4 regions of the Actinoallomurus sp. NPDC050550 genome follow, and region 3 is predicted to be linked to each of the others. Evidence: riboswitches for the same ligand, from Rfam matches in the RefSeq annotation. Region 3 holds a riboswitch; each other region holds the start of a gene.
What was found. A riboswitch is a leader RNA that binds a small molecule or an ion and turns the genes downstream of it on or off. The one in region 3 is predicted to bind cyclic di-AMP.
Positions count from the first base shown of each region.

Region 1: it holds a riboswitch for cyclic di-AMP, as region 3 does, so the genes downstream of both, AB0I04_RS43720 (CHAP domain-containing protein) here and AB0I04_RS02490 (C40 family peptidase) in region 3, are expected to answer to the same signal.
Region 2: it holds a riboswitch for cyclic di-AMP, as region 3 does, so the genes downstream of both, AB0I04_RS38090 (CHAP domain-containing protein) here and AB0I04_RS02490 (C40 family peptidase) in region 3, are expected to answer to the same signal.
Region 4: it holds a riboswitch for cyclic di-AMP, as region 3 does, so the genes downstream of both, AB0I04_RS00655 (CHAP domain-containing protein) here and AB0I04_RS02490 (C40 family peptidase) in region 3, are expected to answer to the same signal.

Region 1 covers NZ_JBFAJC010000053.1:14,146-19,210, forward strand. The annotation lists gene AB0I04_RS43715 (cellulase family glycosylhydrolase) at 1-1,549, opposite strand, end outside; gene AB0I04_RS43720 (CHAP domain-containing protein) at 1,903-2,451, opposite strand; cyclic di-AMP (ydaO/yuaA leader) riboswitch at 2,644-2,788, opposite strand; gene AB0I04_RS43725 (LuxR C-terminal-related transcriptional regulator) at 3,192-5,065, opposite strand, start outside.
Region 2 covers NZ_JBFAJC010000039.1:12,318-17,382, reverse strand. The annotation lists gene AB0I04_RS38100 (LuxR C-terminal-related transcriptional regulator) at 1-825, opposite strand, end outside; gene dhaL (dihydroxyacetone kinase subunit DhaL) at 1,354-2,034, shown strand; cyclic di-AMP (ydaO/yuaA leader) riboswitch at 2,115-2,251, shown strand; gene AB0I04_RS38090 (CHAP domain-containing protein) at 2,263-2,967, shown strand; gene AB0I04_RS38085 (PQQ-binding-like beta-propeller repeat protein) at 3,185-4,576, shown strand; gene AB0I04_RS38080 (S4 domain-containing protein) at 4,747-5,065, opposite strand, start outside.
Region 3 covers NZ_JBFAJC010000002.1:44,154-49,218, reverse strand. The annotation lists gene AB0I04_RS02500 (M48 family metallopeptidase) at 1-1,079, opposite strand, end outside; gene AB0I04_RS02495 (hypothetical protein) at 1,236-2,576, opposite strand; gene AB0I04_RS02490 (C40 family peptidase) at 2,659-3,156, opposite strand; cyclic di-AMP (ydaO/yuaA leader) riboswitch at 3,214-3,381, opposite strand; gene AB0I04_RS02485 (NlpC/P60 family protein) at 3,662-4,639, opposite strand; gene AB0I04_RS02480 (NlpC/P60 family protein) at 4,674-5,065, opposite strand, start outside.
Region 4 covers NZ_JBFAJC010000001.1:132,628-137,692, forward strand. The annotation lists gene AB0I04_RS00650 (NlpC/P60 family protein) at 1-1,122, opposite strand, end outside; cyclic di-AMP (ydaO/yuaA leader) riboswitch at 1,127-1,292, opposite strand; gene AB0I04_RS00655 (CHAP domain-containing protein) at 1,523-2,509, opposite strand; cyclic di-AMP (ydaO/yuaA leader) riboswitch at 2,508-2,657, opposite strand; gene AB0I04_RS00660 (hypothetical protein) at 2,932-4,308, opposite strand; gene AB0I04_RS00665 (glycoside hydrolase family 64 protein) at 4,597-5,065, shown strand, end outside.

The sequences.
Region 1 (5,065 bases), on a different contig from region 3:
CGGCGACGGGGGCGACCTGGCTGTCCCAGCAGGAGGTGTTGGAGCAGGTGTTGAAGTTGTAGGTGTGCCATGCGGCCATCAGGTTGCCGGTCGAGTCCGTCGGCTTGTAGGTCAGCCACTGGCTCAGGTCATTGGACCAGGCGACGCCTCCGAGCATGATCACGTTGGTCGCGCCGGTGGCGCGCACCGTGTTGACCAGGGACTGCATGCCGGCCACCTGGTAGCCGATGCCGGTGCAGGTGCCGCCGTCCCGCCAGCAGGTCCAGGCGGCGGTCGCGTCCCAGTTCGCGGCGGCGTCCGGGTAGGGCTCGTTGAACAGGTCGAAGACGACCGCGTTGTTCGCCTTGAAGGCGTTCGCGACGCCGGTCCAGAACGTCGGCGCGTACTGCGCGTCGGGCATCGGCTTCTGGCAGGTCGCGGCGGTGTCCGAGCAGCCCGCGCCCTGACCGCTGTACTGGCCGTGATTCCAGTGCATCTCGACGGTCGGCGTGATGCCGTTGGCGACCAGCAGGTTCACGTAGTCCTTGACGTTCTGCTGGTACGTGGCGCCGTTGGGCGTGCCGTCGGTGCCGTTCCAGCACTCCTCGTTCAGCGGGATCCGGACGGCGTGGATGTTCCAGGCCTTCATCGCGTCGACCGATGCCTGGTCCACCGGACCGCTGTCCCACATGCCCTTGCCCTGCACGCACGCGAACTCGCCGCTGGACCGGTTGACGCCCAGCAGACGGTACGTGGCGCCGGTCGAGGTGAGGAGGTGGTTCCCGGAGACGTGCAGCGCGGGTGCCGGTCCCCCGGTGCCGCCGCCGTCGTTGTCGGCCTCGGTGGCGTTGACCGTGACCGACGTCAGGCCGCTGGACGCCACGGTGATCGGCCGGGTGCCGTTGGTGCTGTCGGGGTCCTCGGCGGCACCGAGTTTCACGGTCTGCGGGGTGTTCCAGTTGGACGTGGTGAAGGTCAGGGTCGCGCCGCTCACCACCGTGATGTCGCCGTCACCGGTGCCCGCGGTGCTGGTGACCGTCACGTCGCCGGATGGCTGGGCGTTCAGGCGGACCGTGTAGCCGGCGGTCCCGCCCTCGGGCACGCTCACGCTCGTCGGGGAGACCACCAGGGCCTGCTGCGTTCCTCCGGAACCGGGGCCGGCGCACGACACGCTCGGAGCGTTGTCGGCGCCGGTGTAGGTGCCGTTGAAGCCGACGGTCCAGGTCGCCCCGGTGCCCTGGGCGGCGTTGTACGAGGCCGGGGTGACGGTGATGGCCGCACCCGCCGGCGTGGGCACCGCCGGAGACGGCACGCCGCCCCACATCTGGGTGATCACCTGGTTGCCGGGAAAGTCGAAGCTCAGCGTCCACCCGGTGAGCGGGTCACCGGTGTTGGTCACCGTGATGTCGGCACCGAACGCGCTGCCGTTGTCCCAGCTCTTGGCGTACGTGGCCGAACACGACACGGCGGCATGGGCGGCGGTCTGGACCGTGGCGAGCCCCAATACGGCGAGCAGTACCGCGACCGCGGCCAGCACGGCTCTGCACCACGGGCTCCGGTGGATCGGCATGGGCGTTCTCCCTGGCGAAAGGCGGCGAAGCGGCACGCGGTCCTGCTCCGGCGTTTGCGGGCGCTGGCAACGATCACCCGCCCCCGATCGCATCGCAAGAGCGCCCCGTCCTCCGGGCGCACGCACGCACGCCGACCTGGGACAGGACCGGGAACGCGGCTGAAACTTTCAGCCGCGCGTGCCGCGGCCACCGGCGCCTCCGGACGGCTCACGCCCGGCGAGCGAGCGCGTGCGGACCGGAGGCCTCATCGAGACCGGACGACATCACCGAGCCGCCGGGACGATGGCAGCGTGCGTCGACGCCGGGCCCTCAGAGGGCCCGACGTCGACGCGGGGGGGGAGGAAAGTCAGTGTCAGCCGTACTGGGGATAGCCGTAGCCGACGACCTGGCCGGTGCTGCGGGTACGGATCCGCACGGCGTTGTCGGTGTTGCCCTCGACGGTCTGGATGGTGCCGTTGTGGTTGTCCTTGATGACCAGGCCGACGTGGTCGATGCCGTCGATGCCTCCGCCGCTCCAGGAGAAGAACACCACCGCGCCTGGTTTGGGAACGCTTCCCCAGCGGCCCTGCTGCTCGAACCAGCGGGCGTGCTCCGGGGTGAAGGCGTCACCGCCGATTCCCTTGACGCCCGCCTGAGAGCCGACCCAGGTGATGAACATGTCGCACCAGCTCGCGTCGGCATAGTCGCTGATCGCCCCGCCGTCTCGCTGGACGCCTCTCTTGGCGAACGGCGAGGACATGAACCACTGGTTGTACTTGGTGCCCCCGGCGGCGGTCTCCGTGGTGCCGACCTGGGAGAGGGCCAGCTTCAGCGCGTCGGCGGCGGTGGGCACCTTCTGCACCACCTTGGGCTCGTCCTTGGGCCTGGCGTCCAGTCCCCTGCCGGGGATGGGCCACTGCACGGGCCGGCCTGCCGGGGGGAACGGGACCGCGGCATGGTCAGGAAGAGAAGCGGCGGAGGATGCCTCGGCCGGTCCGGCCGAGGTCAGAATGATCGCGGCGGCACCGGCCGTTGCGACGCCGGCGAAGGCGGGAATGAAGCGGAATGCGGATGGCGTTTTCTCGGGTCGGGGGACACAGGGCACGGGGGAACTCCTTGGCTTCCATGCCGCTTACCGGGTTAGCTGACGGGTTCGGGCGTGGAAGCTGCCCTACGGCACGAGGGGGCGTGCCGATTCACCCCGGGACTTCTGGTGGGTCCCCGGTTCCGCGGGGGCGCGGATTCAGCGGGTCGCCCGCAGGACGGGCGGCGTCAAAAGAGGGTTGGGGAATGGCCGCCATTGCGATGGCGGCGTTTGGGGGATCGTGCGATTTTGGATATGAACCGGCTCGGCCGAACTCGCCCCGGACACGCGTTTTAAAACGCGTCCTCGCCCGGGTCGACGTACCGGCCATCACCAGCGGATATGCGGGCGACGCATACGAGCGCCGCAAGAGTTATAGGAACATAGCAGGACAAAACACGCAGACGACACTAGGCATTTATGTGATCTGGGTCACTTAACTACCGAGATCAACGTAATGCAGCCCCACAGATGAGCATGGTGCTTTCTATATGGCATTGTGGGGCCAGAAATGCCAATTGTCACGATGATGCAGATGTGACGTCAGAGGCCACGTACCATCCGAGGGGCGCCGGGGATCAGTCGCCGACCTCCACCGCGAGCCGGGTCAGCTGGACCCGGGAGGTCACGTCCAGCTTCCGGAAGATGTGACGCAGGTGGAAGGCGACCGTGTGCGCGCTCATGAACAGCTGGTCGGCGACCTCGCGGTTGGTCAGGCCCTGGGCGACGAGCTCGGCGACACGGCGTTCGGTGTCGGTGAGGCTGGCCCAGCCGGAGACCGGCCGGTCGGCCCGGCTCCAGTGCCGGCGCCGGATGCCCAACCGCCTGAGCCGGCGGCGGACCCGAGCGGCGTCGCGGATCGCGCCGAGTGCCGAATAGGCCGCCAGCGCGGCGTCCAGGCCGGCGATGGCCTCCCCGCGTGTCCCGGGGCCGTCCGCCGCGAGCAGGCTTCCCAGATCCTCCGCCGCCGAGGCGCGGGCCCACGGGTCGGCGTATTCTTCGGCGGCGCGTCGCAGGGCGGCCCGATCACGGTCGAACAGGCCGCGCGCGTGCGTCGCGGTGACACCGACACTGTCGAAGACCGGGTGGTCGGCGGCCAGCCGGTCCATCGCCGAGACCACCCTCTCGGCGTGGGCCCGGTCGCCGAGGGCGAGCGCCGTCCGTACGAGCCATGGCGCCGCGGTCGGCTCGCCGACCAAGGTCCAGGAGTTCGCCGTGGCCTCGTCACAGAGCCGTACGACGGCCTCCTCCGCCGACGCGGGCCCGGCACGGGCGGCGGCGACCTGCGCCCGCACGAGATGGAACCCGGCCTCCGCGCGCGGCGATCCGTACTGGGACAGCGCGGGCCGCTCCGCCTCGGCGTACCGCCACGCCGCGCTCAGATCGCCGGCCCGCAGCGTCGCCGCGACCAGCACCGCCAGCGCGGACGACGTCAGCAGATGCGGCCCCAGGTCGCGCGTGCTCGCCAGGGCGGCCTCGGCCTCGGCGACGGCCTCGTGGAACCGGCCCGCGGCCAGGTCGAGGCGGGCGCGAATGACGCCGGGCGCCGCCGCCCAGGCCAGGTTCCCGGTCGTTTCGGCGTCCTCCCCCGCGGTCCCCATCACCGCGCGGGCCTCGTCCAGCCGGCGGACGTCGGTCAGCAGCATCGCCAGGATCATCCGGGGGTGAAGGCGGCGCGCCTCCGCGGACCTCGCCCGGCGTACGGCCTCACGGGCGAGCCCCAGTCCGTCGGTCAGCCGCCCCGCACCCCAGTCGGACAGGGCCAGCCGGATCAGCGCCCCGGTGATCAGCACGTCGCCGTGCCCGGCCGCGGCGGACACGATCCGATCCGCGTGGGCGCGCGCGCCCGCGTCGTCGCCCGCCCCTGCCAGCGCGTCGAGCAGGACCAGTTCGGCGTCGTCCCGGAGTTCGCGGGGGACGCCCTGCCGGCCGAGGACGGCGGTCGCCTCGGCCGCGGCCTCGGCCGCCCGCCCTCGGAGATACAGGAGCTCGGCGCGCAGACAGTGCAGCCGGAGGTACGAGGCGTGCGGCAACGGCCGGGTGAACAGCGAATCCACGAGTTCCGCGGCCTCTTCGAGCCGGCCCACCGCGGTGAGGACGTGAATCGCCGTCAGCGCCCGGGCGGGCCAGGCGGGCTCCCGGGGGTCGGTCAGCCGGAGGGCATGCGTGGCGAGGGCCGCCGCCGCTCGCGGGGAGGCGGGGATCACCTCGGCGACCGCCCGGTCGAGTGCGGTGAGCGCCCGGGCGTCGCCCGCCCGGATGCCCCGGATGAGGTGGGAGGCGGCGGGGAGCGCGGCCGTCCTGCCCCGTCCGAGCAGGAGGTCCCCGATCTGCCGGTGCAGCGCCCGCCGCACCGGCGCGGGCACGGTGAGGGCGGTGACCCGCCACACCAGGTCGTTCCGGAAGCAGAGTTCGTCCGGTCCGGCGACGAGGAGCCCCCGGGAGAACGCCT
Region 2 (5,065 bases), on a different contig from region 3:
CTCCAGATCGCATGCGCCGGAGAAGACCGACAGCCGGGCCCATAGCGTCCGTTCCTCGGCCGAGCACAGGTCGTAGCTCCAATCGATCAGCCCGTGCAACGTCTTCTGGCGCGGACTCGCGACCGGAGAGTCGCTGCGGAGGAGCCGGAAGAGCTGATCCAGCCGATCGACGATCTGCTCCACCGACAGCATCCGCGTCCGCAGCGCCGCGAACTCGATCGCGAGCGGGAGGCCGTCCAGCCGATGACAGAGCCTCGTCACCGCCGCGGCATTGGCGTCGGAGACGGCGAACTCCGGCACGACCGCCGACGCCCGCTCGCTGAACAGGCGCACCGCCGCGTACCGCAGCACCGTGTCCGCCGACGCCTCATCGGTCTCCGGCACGGGAAGCGACGGCACTTCCAGGACATGCTCCCCGTTGGCGCGGAGGAGCTGCCGGCTGGTCGCCAGGATCCGCACATCGGTCGTCAGGCACAGGAGATCCCCGACCAGAACCGCGCACTCGTCGATCAGGTGCTCGCAGTTGTCCAGCACCAGCAGCATCCGTTTTCCGGCGAGATGCCGCGCCAACCCGGCCGAGTCCTCGACGTTCCGGAGGCCGAGAGTCTCCGCGACCATCCGTACGGGCGACTTCGGTGTCTCCGACGCGACCAGGTCGACGAGCCACACCCCGTCGGGGAACGCTCGCCGGGCATCAGTCGCGACGCTCAACGCCAAGCGGGTCTTGCCCACGCCGCCGACGCCGGTCAACGTCACCAGACGGCCGGCGCCCAGCAGCTGCTTCACCTCGGCGAGTTCGCGCTCGCGGCCGATGAAACTCGTCATCTCCGTCGGCAGGTTCCCCACCGGTCGGCCCGTTACGGCTGTACGCATTTCTTCTCCACGTCGGCAGATCGTCCGATCTCCTCTGGCCGGCCAGGACATATGCCCGATCGCCACCGATGAAATGGCCGCCGGCCTGCCGCCTGTGCGTCGTTGCGGGAAGCAGGAGATCATCCGCTGCCGATCTTTGCAGCGGCTCGACCGCCCCGCCGGACATCGGGGGTGGGGACGGTCGGCTGGTTGTAATGAACATCAATCTAGAACTCTGAATTCGGTTCATCAATAGCGAACGGCCTGCGGATTTCATCCGCTCTCAGCATGCGAGACAGATGCCGGACCGCTGCTCTCCGATGCTCTTACGGGGAGGTCACCGTCCGAGACGCCGACACGCCGGTCGGCTTCGGGGCTCCGAACTCGGTTCAGCATCCATGAACCGGCTTCTGATCACCGGGTCGACGAACGTCATGGTCCACAGCGGGCCGCCGCTTCGGCGGCCACTATCCTCGGTGGCCACCCGGCCATCCCGTTGCCATGACCCTTAGCCTGGTCGGTAACGATGTCACCAGACTCACCGCCCTGGACAGCGAAATGGACATCGAGACGACCTTGGCGTGGGTGCAGGGGATCACCGCGGCGATATACCGCGATGCCGACTATCTCACCCGGCTGGACGCGGCCATCGGCGACGCCGATCATGGCGTCAACATGCAACGCGGCTTCTCCGTCGTGCGAAGCACGCTCAATGGCAAAGAATTCAGCACGGTAGGGGAAATTCTCACTAAAACCGGTACCGCGTTGTCGTCGAGCGTCGGCGGTGCGGCGGGCCCGCTGTACGGGATGGCGTTCCGCGCCATCGGCAAGCAGCTCACCGAACCGAGCGTGACCGCCGAACAATTGCTCGGAGCACTGCGGGCCGGTCTGGAGGCGGTTCAGAAACTGGGTGCCGCTCGCCCCGGGGACAAGACCATGATCGATGCCTTCGGTCCGGCTGTGGAGGCGTTCGAGAAGGCCGTGCGCGGCGGAGCCGCCCTCGGCGCGTCCGCCTCCGCCGCCGCGGACGCCGCGGAAGAGGGCATGCGCGCCACCATCCCAATGATCGCCCGCAAGGGCCGTGCGTCCTACCTCGGGCCCCGCAGCCAAGGCCACCAGGACCCCGGCGCCACCTCCACCGCGCTCATCTTCCGCGCGCTCGCCGAGGCGGTGGCACCCTGACGCTCGCCCCCTGGGCGGTCACCGCTCCCGCCACCGCTGTGCCGGACGTGATTTACGCTGTTGTACGAACCGCTCGCACGAGCGAGCGTCCGCTGAATCCGCAGGTCGCGGAGCCGGGGACCCACCGCATCATCGGGGTGAATCGGCACATCGTGCCGTAGGGCAGCTTCCACGCCCGAACCCGTCAGCTAACCCGGTAAGCGGCATGGAAGCCGAAGGAGTACCCCTGTGTCCGCTCGACATCCCCCTCCGTCCGGGCTGAAGCACGCGGCGCTCAAGGCCGCGATCGCCGGTATCACCATCGTCGGTGCCGCCGTGGCCACCGAGCTCTCCGTGAGTGCGGCCCCGCACTTCCGCGTCCCCGTCTCCACGGTGGCCGACCACGATCCGGTCCCGGACCTGGACACCGTGCTCAGGCGCATGATCGTGCTGAAGGGTCACCCCGAGACGGCCTCCGCCGCCGACGTGCTGAAGGTCGCGCTCTCGCAGGTCGGCACGACGGCGGACGCCGCCGGGGGCACCAAGTTCAACCAGTGGTTCATGTCCACCTCGGCCGCCCAGACGGGCGCCCAGCGGTACGGCGGGAAGATCAGCGACTACGCCGACGCCAGTTGGTGCGACATGTTCGTCTCCTGGGTCGGCGCGCGGGCCGGCGCGCCGGGCATCGGAGTCGACGCGTTCACGCACACCCACGCCCAGTGGTTCCAGCAGCGGGGCCGGTGGGGCGCCGTCCCGAGGCCCGGCGCCGTCGTCTTCTTCTCCTTCTCGGGCGACAAAACCGTCGGCGGCATCGAACACGTCGGTCTCGTGGTCAAGGACGATCACGACGGGACGATCGAGACCATCGAGGGCAACACCGACAAGGCCGTCAAGATTCGCATCCGCCCCGTCTCCGAGGTCGTCGGGTACGGCTACCCGGACTACCTCCGATAGCTCCCTACGGGGGCGCGGCGCCATGGCGCGTGGGTGTTCCGGTCGCGTTCCCGGCGGCGGTGGTCGCGTACTCGCGGATCTACACCGGCGCGCCATCCCGGCGACGTGGCCGCCGGGGCCGCGGCGGGCGCCGCGATCGCGCTCGGGATGCGCGGTATCCGCGGTGCGATTGCCGAGCACCCTGCGCGGGACGGCCGGCTGTGGTGAGAATGGGGCCATGGGCAGGGTCGCGTACGGCGTCGCACTCATCGTCCTCACCGCCGCCACGGCATGCGGCTCCGGCGACGGGTCGAGAGCGGACCCCCGTTCACCCGCGCCGAGCGGCGCCGCCACGAGCGCGTCGGCGCCGGCGCGTACGGCGGTGTCCTGGCCGACGTACCACGGGTCGAACGACCGTGCCGGGTACGCCGCCGGATTCCCCGCCCCGCGTACGCTCGCGGACGCCTGGACGGCGCGGCTCGACGGAGCGGTGTACGGGCAGCCGGTCGTCGTCGGCGGCACGGCGTACGTCGGCACGGAGAACGACACCGTCTACGCGCTCGACCTGGCGACGGGGCGGCAGGTCTGGAAGCGGCACCTGGGCACGCCCGTGCCGCAGTCGGCGCTGCCCTGCGGGAACATCGACCCGCTCGGCATCACGGGGACGCCGGCGTACGACGCCGCGACGCGCACGGTGTTCGTCGCGGCCGAGACGACCGGCGGGCGCCACACCCTGGTGGCGCTGAACACCGCCGACGGCCGCGTGCGGTTCACCCGCGGCCTCGACGTCGCGGCCGGCCGCGAAAGTAAGGCGGAACAGCAGCGCGGCGCCCTCGCGGTCGCCGGCGGCCGGGTGTACGTGCCGTTCGGCGGGCTCGACGGCGACTGCGGGAACTACGTCGGCTACGTCGCCGCGTACCAGACCGACGGCCACGGACCGGTCGCCTCGTACGCCGTTCCGACCAGCCGGATGGGCGGCACCTGGGCGCCGTCCGGCCCGGCCATCGGCGCGTCCGGCGACGTCTACGTCGCCGTGGGGAACGGCGCGAGCGTCGGCGGGCCCTACGACGGCAGCGACTCGGTGCTGCGGCTGTCACCCGACCTGTCCCGCCGCTTGTCGTACTTCGCGCCGAAGAGCTGGGGCGAGGAGAACAGCGAGGACCAGGATCTCGGCTCGACGGGCCCCCTCCTGCTCCCGGGAGAGCGGGTGCTCATCGCCGGCAAGACGGGCGACATCTACCTGCTCGACGCGCGCGACCTCGGGGGAATCGGCGGCCAGCACGCCTCCCTGCCCGGCTGCGTCTCCTTCGGCGGGATGGCCCGGTCCGGGTCCTCGGCGTTCCTGCCCTGTGAGAACGGCCTGCAGCGCGTCGACGTCTCCTCCGGCGGCGACCTGCGCCGGGTCTGGACCGCGCGAGCCGCCGTCAAGGGATCGCCGGTCGTCGGCGGCGGCGCGGTATGGACCCTCGACACCGAAGCAGGCGTGCTGCACGCCCTGTCCCAGTCCGACGGGAGCTCCATCGCCTCCCGGCGCGTCGGCACGGTGACCCGCTTCGCCTCCCCGACCCTCGCCGGGTCGCTCGTCCTCGTCCCCACGATGCAGGGGGTCACCGCCGTCGGCGTCCGCTGACACGGGCGACGGCCAAGCGGCGTGGGCCGGCGCCGGCCGTGTGAACCGACGTGAGCCGACTCGCCATCAGGGTCCGCTGACGCGGGCCGATGCGCTATCCGCGCCCGACGGGCCGCCCCGGGCACTCACGCGAGCCGACGGGGTGCGCCGGCGCCGGTCGGCGGGCGTGTTCAGCCCCGGCGGCGGCCGAGGAGCCGCTCGATCTCCCGCCTGTCGCGCTTGGTGGGCCGCCCCGCACCGCGCTCGCGCCGTGCGATCGGAAGCAGGGCCGCACGCGGGGGCGGCGGCGGGCTGTGGTCGGTGTAACACTCGACGGCGACGGGAGCGCCGACCCGCTTGCGTACGACGCGCCGCACCTCGACGATCCGCTCCCGTCCGGCGAGGCGGACACGCACGCGGTCACCGGGCCGTACGGCGGCGGCCGGCTTGACGCGCTCGTCGTTGACCCGGACATGCCCGGCCCGGCAGGCGGCCGTGGCCAGCGAGCGG
Region 3 (5,065 bases):
CGCGGGTCGGCCGCCGAGCGCACGCCCGCGCGGCGCAGCAGCCGCGGCGAGGTCATCGCCAGGTAGAGGACGCACGCGCCGACCGCGACCCCGATGCCGCCGACGAGGGTCCCCGTCAGCACGTCGTTCCGCTTGGCGTGGCCGAGCTCGTGCGCGACGACGGCTTCGACCTCCTTCGGCGACTCCGACACGAGGAGGGTGTCGTAGACCACGATCCGCCGGGTCGACCCGAATCCGGAGACGTAGGCGTTCAGCGTGGTGGTGCGCTTGGACGCGTCGGCGACCAGCACGTCGCGGACCGGCACGCCGTCCGCGCGGGCCATCCGGAGCAGATCCGTCCGCAGCGGTCCGGCGGGCATCGAGGTGAAGGAGTTGAACAGCGGCTCGACGACGACCGGGTAGGCGTACGAGACCGCCGTGACGAGCAGGAACCCGCCCGCGGCCGCCGCCGCCCACCAGTGGCGGGGGAAGCGGTGGATCAGCAGGTGGAGCCCCACGAGCGCCACGATCCAGATGACGAGGCTCACCCCGAAGCCCGTGAGCTGGTCGGTGAGCCACGACCCCCAGTTCTGGGTCGACAGGTGATAGCGCCGCAGCACGGACTCCGACCACGCGGCGAAGGGCAGCGTGATGAGCTGGGTCAGCGTGGAGAGCACGACCGCGACGGCGACCACCCGCACGGTCCGCCGCCACAGCGGGACGTTCGCACCCGCCGTGGCGGACCGGCGTGACCCGGTGACCAGGCCGAGCAGCCGGCCGCCCCAGGGCGTCAGCCCCAGGCCGAGGACGACGACCAGGCCGACGACGAGCGAGGCGTACGCGGGGGGATCCAGCGCGGCGCTGAAGGCCTCGCTGCGCGCCATCTGGTCCCGGGTGAAGTCGAGCGCCGGGTCGGCGGCGATCCGGCCGCCGGGCAGCGGATGCCAGGGCGTCACCACCGCGGCCACGACGACGAGCAGCGCGCCGAGCACCGCCGCGGCGACGGCGGCGGTCCGCCGGGAGCCCTCCGACGGCGCTGCGCGGCCGGGTTCGCGATCGGACACGAGAGCGGACGGCGACGCACCGCCCGGCTCCGTCACGCGAGCTCCTCGCGCAGAGAGCCGCCCCGCCACCACGCCGCAAGCTCCGCTGTGGGCTTCATACCGTCCCGCTCCATCACGTGAGCTCCTCGCGCAGGCAACCGCCCCGCCACCACGCCGCAGGCTCCACTGTGGGCTTCATATGGCCCGGTTCGGTCACGTGAGCTCCTTGCGTAGGTAGGCGCGCCACTGCGCGGCGAACTCGCTCGAACGTATGCCGAGTACCGCCCGCAGGGCGCGGTCCTCGATCCGCGGGTCGCCCGCGTCGCCGGGCTCCGCCTCTGCGGTCCGGTACAGCCGCACCAGCCGACCCTCTCCATAGCGTTCCGCGATCATCCGGCACGCCAGCCATGCCTCCTCGTACGCGGCGGACAGGCGCTCGCCCGAGCCGCTGAACGCGTTCCGGTCCGGTGGCGCGGCCGGCACGTCACCGGCGGCCAGTTGCGCGGCGAGCTCGCGTCCCGCCGCACGCGTCGAGACGCCGGCCTTCTTGTAACCGACGTAGTCGGCGAGTCCTTCGATCAGCCACATGGGAGTGCGGCTGTCGCGGGCGCCGCCCATCGCCACGTGCACGAGCTCGTGGGTGAGCACGACGTGCCGTCCCAGTCCGTTCAGGCGGTCGAACGCCGTGGGGGTGATGATGACGCGATCGGCGCCGTGCTCCGAGTCGCCCGCCGTGCCGCTGACGGTGGCGAGCGCGGCGATGTCGCCGAGGTTCCGGACGTCGCCGACGAGCTCTTCGGCCTCCTGCTCCGTCGCCGGCGCGAAGGCGACGACCTGGCGTGACCAGCGGTCGCCGACGACGTCGGAGACCAGGCCGACGCCGGTGTCGAGCCGGCGGGCGATGTCGCGCAGCTCGGCGGTCCGCGTCTCCGGGCCGTCGGTGGCACCGGTGCCGTCCGCGACTCCGGTGTCGTCCTCGCCGATGACGAGGCTTCGCCGGCCGTGGATGACGGTGAGGGCGCCGCCGTCCCAGATCTGCGGGTCGTCGCGCAGGCCGTGCGTGGACCCGTCGCCGGACACGACCCAGCCCGCGTCCTTACTCCGGCCGAAGGTGAGGTACTGGGTGTAGGCGACGTCGGCCGCGTCGAAACCGCCCAGCCGGTAGGTGAGCGTCAGCCGGGCCGTCCAGCCGTCGTCGGCAGCGGCCGCGGCGCGGGTGTCCGCGAGCGACTCGCGCCAGGTCGCCAGGGGGATCTTCGTCAGGTTGTCGAACAACGTCTCCTGCCCGGCGCGGAACGCCTGGACCGACGGGTCGACGGTGGCGAGGAAGGCCGCGCGGTCATGGGCGAGGACCGCGCGGGAACGGCGCTGCAGGATGGCCGTCACCGTGGCCGTGCTGGGCGTGGGCGCCGCCGTGGCGCTGCGCAACGACGCGGCCGTACGGCCGGCGCCGTGGTGCAGCGCGACGTAGCCGACCGCGGTGACCAGGTTCAACGCGATCGCCACCCCGGTCAGCGCGGCGACCCGTGACTGCCCGGAGCCCGCCGACGACATGCGCGCGATAGTAGCGGGCGAAACTGAGAAGCCGGGGCCGCCCACCTGGACGACCCCGGCGAATCGAGCCGGTTCAGCCGGCTCAGTACGGGCGAGCCGCGCCGTAGAACTCGCTCCGGTAGTAGCTGTTGTTGTCGATCCGGACCTGCTTGATCTGCGTGCCGGTGTGCGACGCGTGGATCATCCAGATCTTGTGGCCCTTCACCTTGGAGATGATCCCGGTGTGGTTGTTGTAGTTGAAGTACACCAGGTCACCGACGGCGAGGTTCTGCCAGCGGATGTGCAGCTTGATGTGCCGGTGCTGCTGGCCCGCGGTGCGCGGCAGGCGGACGCCCGCCTTGCGGTAGGAGTACTGCACCAGACCGGAGCAGTCGAACGTCCTGGGGCCGGAGCCCCCGTAGCGGTACCACTTGCCGATCTGCTTACGCGCGACGGAGACCGCCTTCAGACCGACCTTGTGACGCTGGCTCCAGGACTTGTGCTTCTTCTGCGCCGTGACGGTGGTCGACTGGGGGGTCGCGGCGTGCGCCGCGGGGACCGTCAGGGCGATGGGTGCGAGGACCGCACCCGCGGCCACCATGCCTCCGGCGAGGCGCAGGCGCAGGGACGAAGCGGTCGAGGGGTTGCGAGACAGGGGTCTCTCCTTCCACTACGCCTACCGGGTTAGCTGTCGGGTTCGGACGTGGAAGCCGCCCTACGGCATGCCTGTGGGAGAACAGGCGCCCCGATTCACCCCCGTGAAGCCGCGCTCGTGCGCGGTTGGGTCCCCGGTTCCGCGTGCCCGCGGATTAGGCGTTCACGGTCACCCGCGGCCCCCGTCGGACCACGTCGGTGATGACCGTTTCTCTGCATTTCTGACAATCCGGAACCGGCCCGCCATCAGGGCGCTGTCCCTAGCGCCGCCTCTGGCGGAGACCCCGTCCGGTCGAGCGGCGCATGGCGTGCGCCGCAGGTAACACTCCGCACCGTCCCCCGGTGCGGAAGATCGCGATGACGTGACAGGCGGGCCGGATGCGCTCCGTGCCCCCGGTGAACCGGGTCTCTGCCCGGCCTGCCGCGTCCGCTGTTCAGTTGTCCGGCGGTCCTCAGACCAGCCGGCCGCCGCCCACCCAGGTGGAGGTGTACCAGGCGTCGCTCAGGTTGGAGATCTTCACGACGTCGCCGGTGTGCGGGGCGTGGAGGAACTTGCCCTTGCCGATGTAGATCCCCATGTGCCCGAGGTCGTGGAAGAAGACCAGGTCGCCGGGCTGCAGGTCCGCCTTGGACACCCGCTGGCTGGCGTCGTACTGGTCCGGCACCCAGTGGTTGAGCTTGATGCCGACCTTGGCGAAGGCCACCATCGTCAGCCCGGAGCAGTCCCAGACGTTCGGGCCCGACCCACCGAAGACGTACGGCTTGCCGAGCTGGGCACAGGCGAACTTCAGCACGATCTCCGCCTTGCCCGAGGCGAGGATCGAGCAGTTCTCCTTGGAGCTGCCGGGGTCGATGTTGCCGCCGAGCTTGGCGATCAGTTTCAGCTGCTTCTTGACGGCCGCGTCGGCCTGCGACTTCTGCTGCTCGAGCTGGGTCTTCTTCGTCTTGAGCTGCTGGGCCGCCTGCACGCGCAGCGCCTGCTCCCGCTCCAGCCGCTGGGCGGAGGCGAGGTACTGCTGGAACTCCGCCGAACGGTTGTGCGCGATCTGCGTGAACGCCGACATCTGCGAGAGCACGGCGTCCGGGTCCTTCGAGCCGAGCAGCTGGGGGATCGAGCCGTTGTCCCCGGTCTTGTAGGCGTCGACGGCCAGCTGGGCGACCCGCAGCCGCAGCGCCTGGAACGTCTTGCGCTCGGCCTGCACCGACTTGGCCAGGGCGTTGACCCGGCCCTGAGCGGCCTTGTAGTCCGCCTTGGTCTTGTTGTACTGGTTGCCGAGCTGGTCGACCTGGTCGTTGAGCTTCGCCAGCTGCTTCTTCGCCCCGCCCAGTGAGGAGGCGGGGTCGGCGTGCGCCGGAACGGCGGGCAGGGACAGCCCGGCGGCGGCGATGAACCCGGCGGTCGTGACGGACCATCGCGCGGTTCTGGACATGATCGTACGCTCCTTGGCCATGGTGATCGTGTCCTTAGAGCGCGCCCGCGCCGACGTAGTGCGAGCTGTACCAGACGTTGCTCAGGCTGTCGATCTTCACCCACGACCCGGTGTGCGGCGAGTGGATGAACTTGCCGCCGCCGACGTAGATGCCGACGTGCCCGAGGTTGTCGAAGAAGACCAGGTCGCCGGGCGACAGGTTGGCCCGCGAGACCCGGCTGGTCGCGTTGTACTGGTCGGGGACGACGCGCGGGATGCTCACACCGGCCGCAGCGTAGGCCGCCATCGTGAAGCCGGAGCAGTCGTAGCGCGGGCCATTGCCGCCGTAGAGGTACGGGGTGCCGCACTTGCTGTAGGCCCACACCAGCACGGTGCGCGCCTTGCCGGTCGCCGATCCCGTGTAGCCGCCGCCGCAGTTGCTCGGCA
Region 4 (5,065 bases), on a different contig from region 3:
GACGCGGACGGCGCCGGCGAACGGGCGGGTCGACAGGTCCGCGACGCGGACGCGGTCGCCGGTGTGCGGCGCGTGGATGAACTTCCCGTCGCCGATGTACATCCCCATGTGGTGGATGTCGGAGTAGAAGAACACCAGGTCGCCGGGCTCGAGCTGGTCCCGGGAGACGTGGACGCCGGCGTTCCACTGGTCGCCGCCGTAGTGCGGCAGGTTGACGCCGACCTGCTTGTAGGCCCACATGGTCAGGCCGGAGCAGTCGAATCCCCGGCCGGGCGCCGCGCCGCCCCAGACGTACGGCACGCCGAGCTGCGACAGCGCGGCCCGTACGGCGCCGACCGCCTTGCCGGGGCCGCCGGGGATGGGGGGCACCTTCTCGCCCTTGCCGGCGCGCTCGACGGCGTCGCGCAGCAGCGGCTTGCGGACCTTCTCCAGGTCGTGCTTGATGGCCGCGCGCTGCTGGGCGAGCTGGACCCTGAGCCGGGCCGCCTGCGCGGCGCGTTCCCGGGCGTCCTGGCCGGTCCACTGGGCGTTCTGGATGGCCTGGGTCAGCTGCCGGATCTCGGTGTCGTCCTGCTGCGTGAAGTAGTGCAGGGTGGCGGCCCGGTCGAGGACGGCGCGCGGGTCGGAGGCGGCGAGGAGGGCGGGGGTGTCGTCGTTGCTGCCGCTCATGTAGCGCATCGCGACGAACCGGCCGACCTTGTGCTGGATGGCCTTGAGCGCCTGTGCGGCCCGGGCCGAGGTCTGGCCGGCGACGACGGCCGCCCGCTGGGCCTGCCCCAGGCGTACCTTGAGGCCGTTGTACTGCTCGGTGAGCTGCTCCAGCTGGTTGTTCAGCTGGTCGGCGCGCTGGCGGAGCGCGTCGATGCGGGCATCGGGCCGGGCGGTGTCCGCCAGTGCGGGCGACGCGAACCCGGCGACGACGAGGGCCAAGGCCGCGGCGGCCGTACGGCGGGCTGTGGTCTTCGAGGGGCGGCGCGGGTCCGGTGCGGAGGCCGCAGCGGCCGTGTGACGGCCTGTGGCCTTCTGAGGGTCGTGCGTGGGGGTCACGGCGGCCGTACGGCGGGCCGTGCCCTTCCCGGGATGATGGGGATCGCGACTGTCCGCAGGGTGCGATGACGCCATCCAGTGCTCCTCTCCTCAAGCCGCCTACCGGGTTAGCTGACGGGTTCGGACGGAAGAGAAGCCCTACCGCGCACCGTCGGTGACGGGCGCGGATTCACCCCGGATGCGAAGGCGCGGAGCTGCCCCGTGGCTTCGCGAGTGGGTCCCCGGTTCCCCGGCGCGTCGGCTGACGCGACGGGCGATTCGGCGGTCCGGCCGTCTCTCGGCCGGTGACGACTCGCTGGAGATTAACGGATAGTGACGGGGCGGCCAACGGGAACATGCGGAGATGGCCCGGGGGATCGGAGGATGGTCACTCTGGGTGATGCGGAGGCTGGTCCTTTGCGCCTAGACGCACGCGGTCCCCGCCCCTCCGGATCGGGAGGAAACGGGGACCGGCGTGACGTTCGGACGCGCTCGCTCAGGAGAGGACGGACTCGGACTCGGAGCTGTTCTGGGCCACCGCCGCGTGCAGGGTGTTCCAGAACGCCAGCTCGACGTCCTCCTCCAGCTCGGAGATCTTGCCCCAGAACTCCTTGTCCTCGGCCATCGCGGCGGCCTCGGCGGACAGGACGGGCATGACCATGGTGCCGGCGTCGGCGGCATCCAGGTCGGCCACGCTGACCTCGGCGGGCAGCTCGACCGGCATGCGGTGGTGCTTGCCGCGCTTGCGGACCCGGACGTTCGGCGCCGCGACGGGCACCTTGACCTTCGACTTGCCGACGGCCAGGGCCACCGTGCCGAACAGGACGACGGCGAGCAGCCCGGTGAGGGCGGCCTGCTGGTCCGGCAGGGAGGTCGGCGCGGGCGCCGGGTCGTGCGACGCGACCGTGTGCGTGTCGACCTGGGCCGGGGTGTCCTGGCCGATCTCCTTGACCGCGGGCGTGGGCGCGGCGTGCTTGGGAGCGTACTTCTGGTCGGTCTGGACCGTCTGCGCGGGGGCGGCCTTCACCTTCACCTTGGAGGGGTAGCCGAACCCGACGACCTGGCTGATGTCCCGGGTGGCGCGCAGCAGCGCGTTGTTGTGGTTGGCCTCGATCGTGTGCAGCGTGTGGCCGTCGACGCGCTCGACGATGCCGACGTGCTCGATGTCGCCGATGCTCTTGCCACCCGACCAGGAGAAGAAGACGATCGCGCCGGGCTCGGCCTTGTGGCCCCAGGCGTGGTGCTTCTTGAACCACTCGGCGTGGTCGGGAGTGGAGGCGAACTGCCCGGTCCAGTCCTCGACGCCGGCCTTGTTGGCCGCCCACGCGAGGAACATGTCACACCAAGGAGCGTCGGTGTAGGAGGAGTCCTTGTCGACATGCTTGCCGTACCAGTCGCCGAACTTCGTGTAACCGTCGGCTTTCTCGTGGTAGCCGAGCTGGCTCTTGGCGACCTCTAGCAGTTTCTGACCTATCGAATCCATATCTCCCCTTAGGCCGCCTACCGGGTTAGCTGACGGGTTCGGACCAGAGAGGAGCCCTACCGTGCGTGACGGATTCACCCCGAGGGACAGATGGGTCCCCGGCTCCCGCGCCGCTGGCTGCGTCGACGGGATTAGGCGGTCGGCCTGCAACCCCCTGGTTGGAGGTTGGTCACAGCCCGATCTCGGCGAAATCTAGCCGAACTCTCGCAACTACGGCAACGCGTTCGGAAACGAAAGTCTGGCATCACTTGCTCACCGAGCGTAGCTGCGTGTGCCGCCCGCCGACCGGGTAACGCCTGAAAAGGTGCTCTCACGTGCGGCGCAGCCATTCGAGGGCGCCGTGCGACGGCGTCGAGAAAAGCCGAGTGCCGTGCTCGCCACCCGGAAAAAGTGACGAACACGGCACTCAGGCCGACGCTTCCTCAGTGGAAGTCGGGGTGCAGGATGTCGATCCCGCGGGTGTTGTCCGCGACGTAGACGTATCCGTCGTGCCAGTACGGCGCCCACGACATTGCGTCCGCGGGCCGGAAGTAGGCCACCTGCTTCGGATGCGCCGGGTCCCGCACGTCGAGGAAGCGGGTGCCCTGCGAGTAGAAGGACTGGACGAGGACGTCGTGGTGCACGGAGAAGTAGTGGGCCGAGCAGTCGTCGGTGTCCGTCCGGCTGCCCTCCTGGCCCGCCACGCTCCAGGTGCCGACCGTACGCAGGCGGAAGGGCTTGTCCGGAGTCGACCGCCAGCCCTCACCTCCGTACGAGCCGTGCAGCGAGGCGATCACGAGCCGGCCGTCGTCGGCGCAGCCGGGGTTGAACGCCTCCTCGGTGGCGTAGACGAGGTCGCCGCCGCCCGGCGCCTCGTGGGCGGTCGAGCCGACGGGCCGGAACGAGTTGTGCATGAACTTGGACGGCGCCGCCGCCTCGCTGATGCCGCCGCCCGCGTACGGCACCGGGTCCCAGGCGCGGGCCACGCGTACGGTCCGCTGGACGGGATCCCAGTGCCGCCCCTCGGTCCAGTAGCCGCGCACGCCGCCGCGTCCGGACGCCCACGTCACCCCGGCCGCGTCCACCTGGATGTCGTGGACGTAGTCCGTGGTCCCGTCGTTGCGGCCCAGTTCGATCGGCTGGGGGAACGTGCGCGGATGCCGCGGGTCCCGTACGTCGGTGACCCAGACCGGGCGGCCGCCCCAGTCGGCGGGCATCCAGTCGGCCTTGGCCGGGCCGCCCGTCCAGAGGTACCGGCAGTCGTCGACGCAGCTCGTCGTGTGCCCGGCGGGGATCTTCTCGTACGCGAGCTGTACCGGCTTGGCGGGGTCGGCCAGGCTCACGATGTAGACGCCGGACTCGCCGGTGTGCGTGTTGCCGTTGAAGGCGCGCGGGTCGCGCGCCATGAAGACCAGCTTGCGGTGCGGGTCGGCCTCGGTGTCCTCCGTCTCCCACATGCCCGGCATGGACAGCGTCCCGAGCGCCTTCGGCGCGGCCGGGTCGGTGACGTCATAGGTCTTCAGGCCGAACTGCCCGGAGACGTACATCACCTTCCGGTGCCCGTACGTCAGGAAGCCGAGGGAGATCGCGCCCTTGGCGTCGGGGAGGGTGGCCGCGAGGCGTACTCCCTTCACGGCGCTGGAGGGCGGCAGCGGGGCGGCGTGGATCTGATGTGCGATCACGTCCTGCTGGACGGCGGGCTGGGTCGTCTGGTTCTCGTCGTCGCCGCCGGGTGGGCAGGCGAGGGCGGGGCCGGCCATCGTGACCACGGCGGTCGCCGCGGCCAGGACGGACAGGGACAGGGTGCGCAGGGTTGTCACATCTCTCCTTGGGGCCGGGTGGGGAAGGAGCATGATCCGACCGGGACGCTATACAGCGCCGTCAAGAGGATCAAGGGCTCGGCGCGGCCACCGGGCTCGGCGGTGAGGTGCGCGGCCGGGTGGACGTCTCGCTCATCGTCGCCGTACGGCGATCCGCGTCGCGCTCGGAGCGCGGTCGTTCATCGCACCATTAACCGATCCTGAAGCGGGCCTTAAGCGCCTGTCGCCGCGGTTCCCCGGCCGCTTCGCTGGACACCTGACGCGGTCGTCACCGAAGAAGGGGAATTCGTGAACAGCAGGATGATCGGCAGAAGGTCGTTTCTTGCGTCCGGCGCAGTCCTCGGCGCCGCGGCGCTTGCCACGGGGTGTGCCCCCGCCACCCGGGCCCGGCGGACCTCGGCGACGGCGGGCGGCCTGCCGCTGACCGTCGTGAACCGGACGGGGCGGTACGCCAGCGGGTCGATCTTCATGTACATCGTCGGCGTCGACCCGGCGACCGGGACCCAGGGGCACGTGACGGCGGACGGCAGGTTCGTGCCGTGCGCGTCGTCGGACAACGGGTCCGGCGGCAACACCGACTACGCGATCCCGCTGCAGGGCTCGGGAGACACGACGGTCGCCCTCCCGAAGATGTCCGGCCGGGTCTACTTCTCGCTCGGCGACCGCCTGCGGCTGAAGGTCGTCGCCGACGGCAACGGCAAACCGGCCCTGCAGTATCCGGCGGGCTGGGTGAAGACCGACCCGAACTACGGGATCC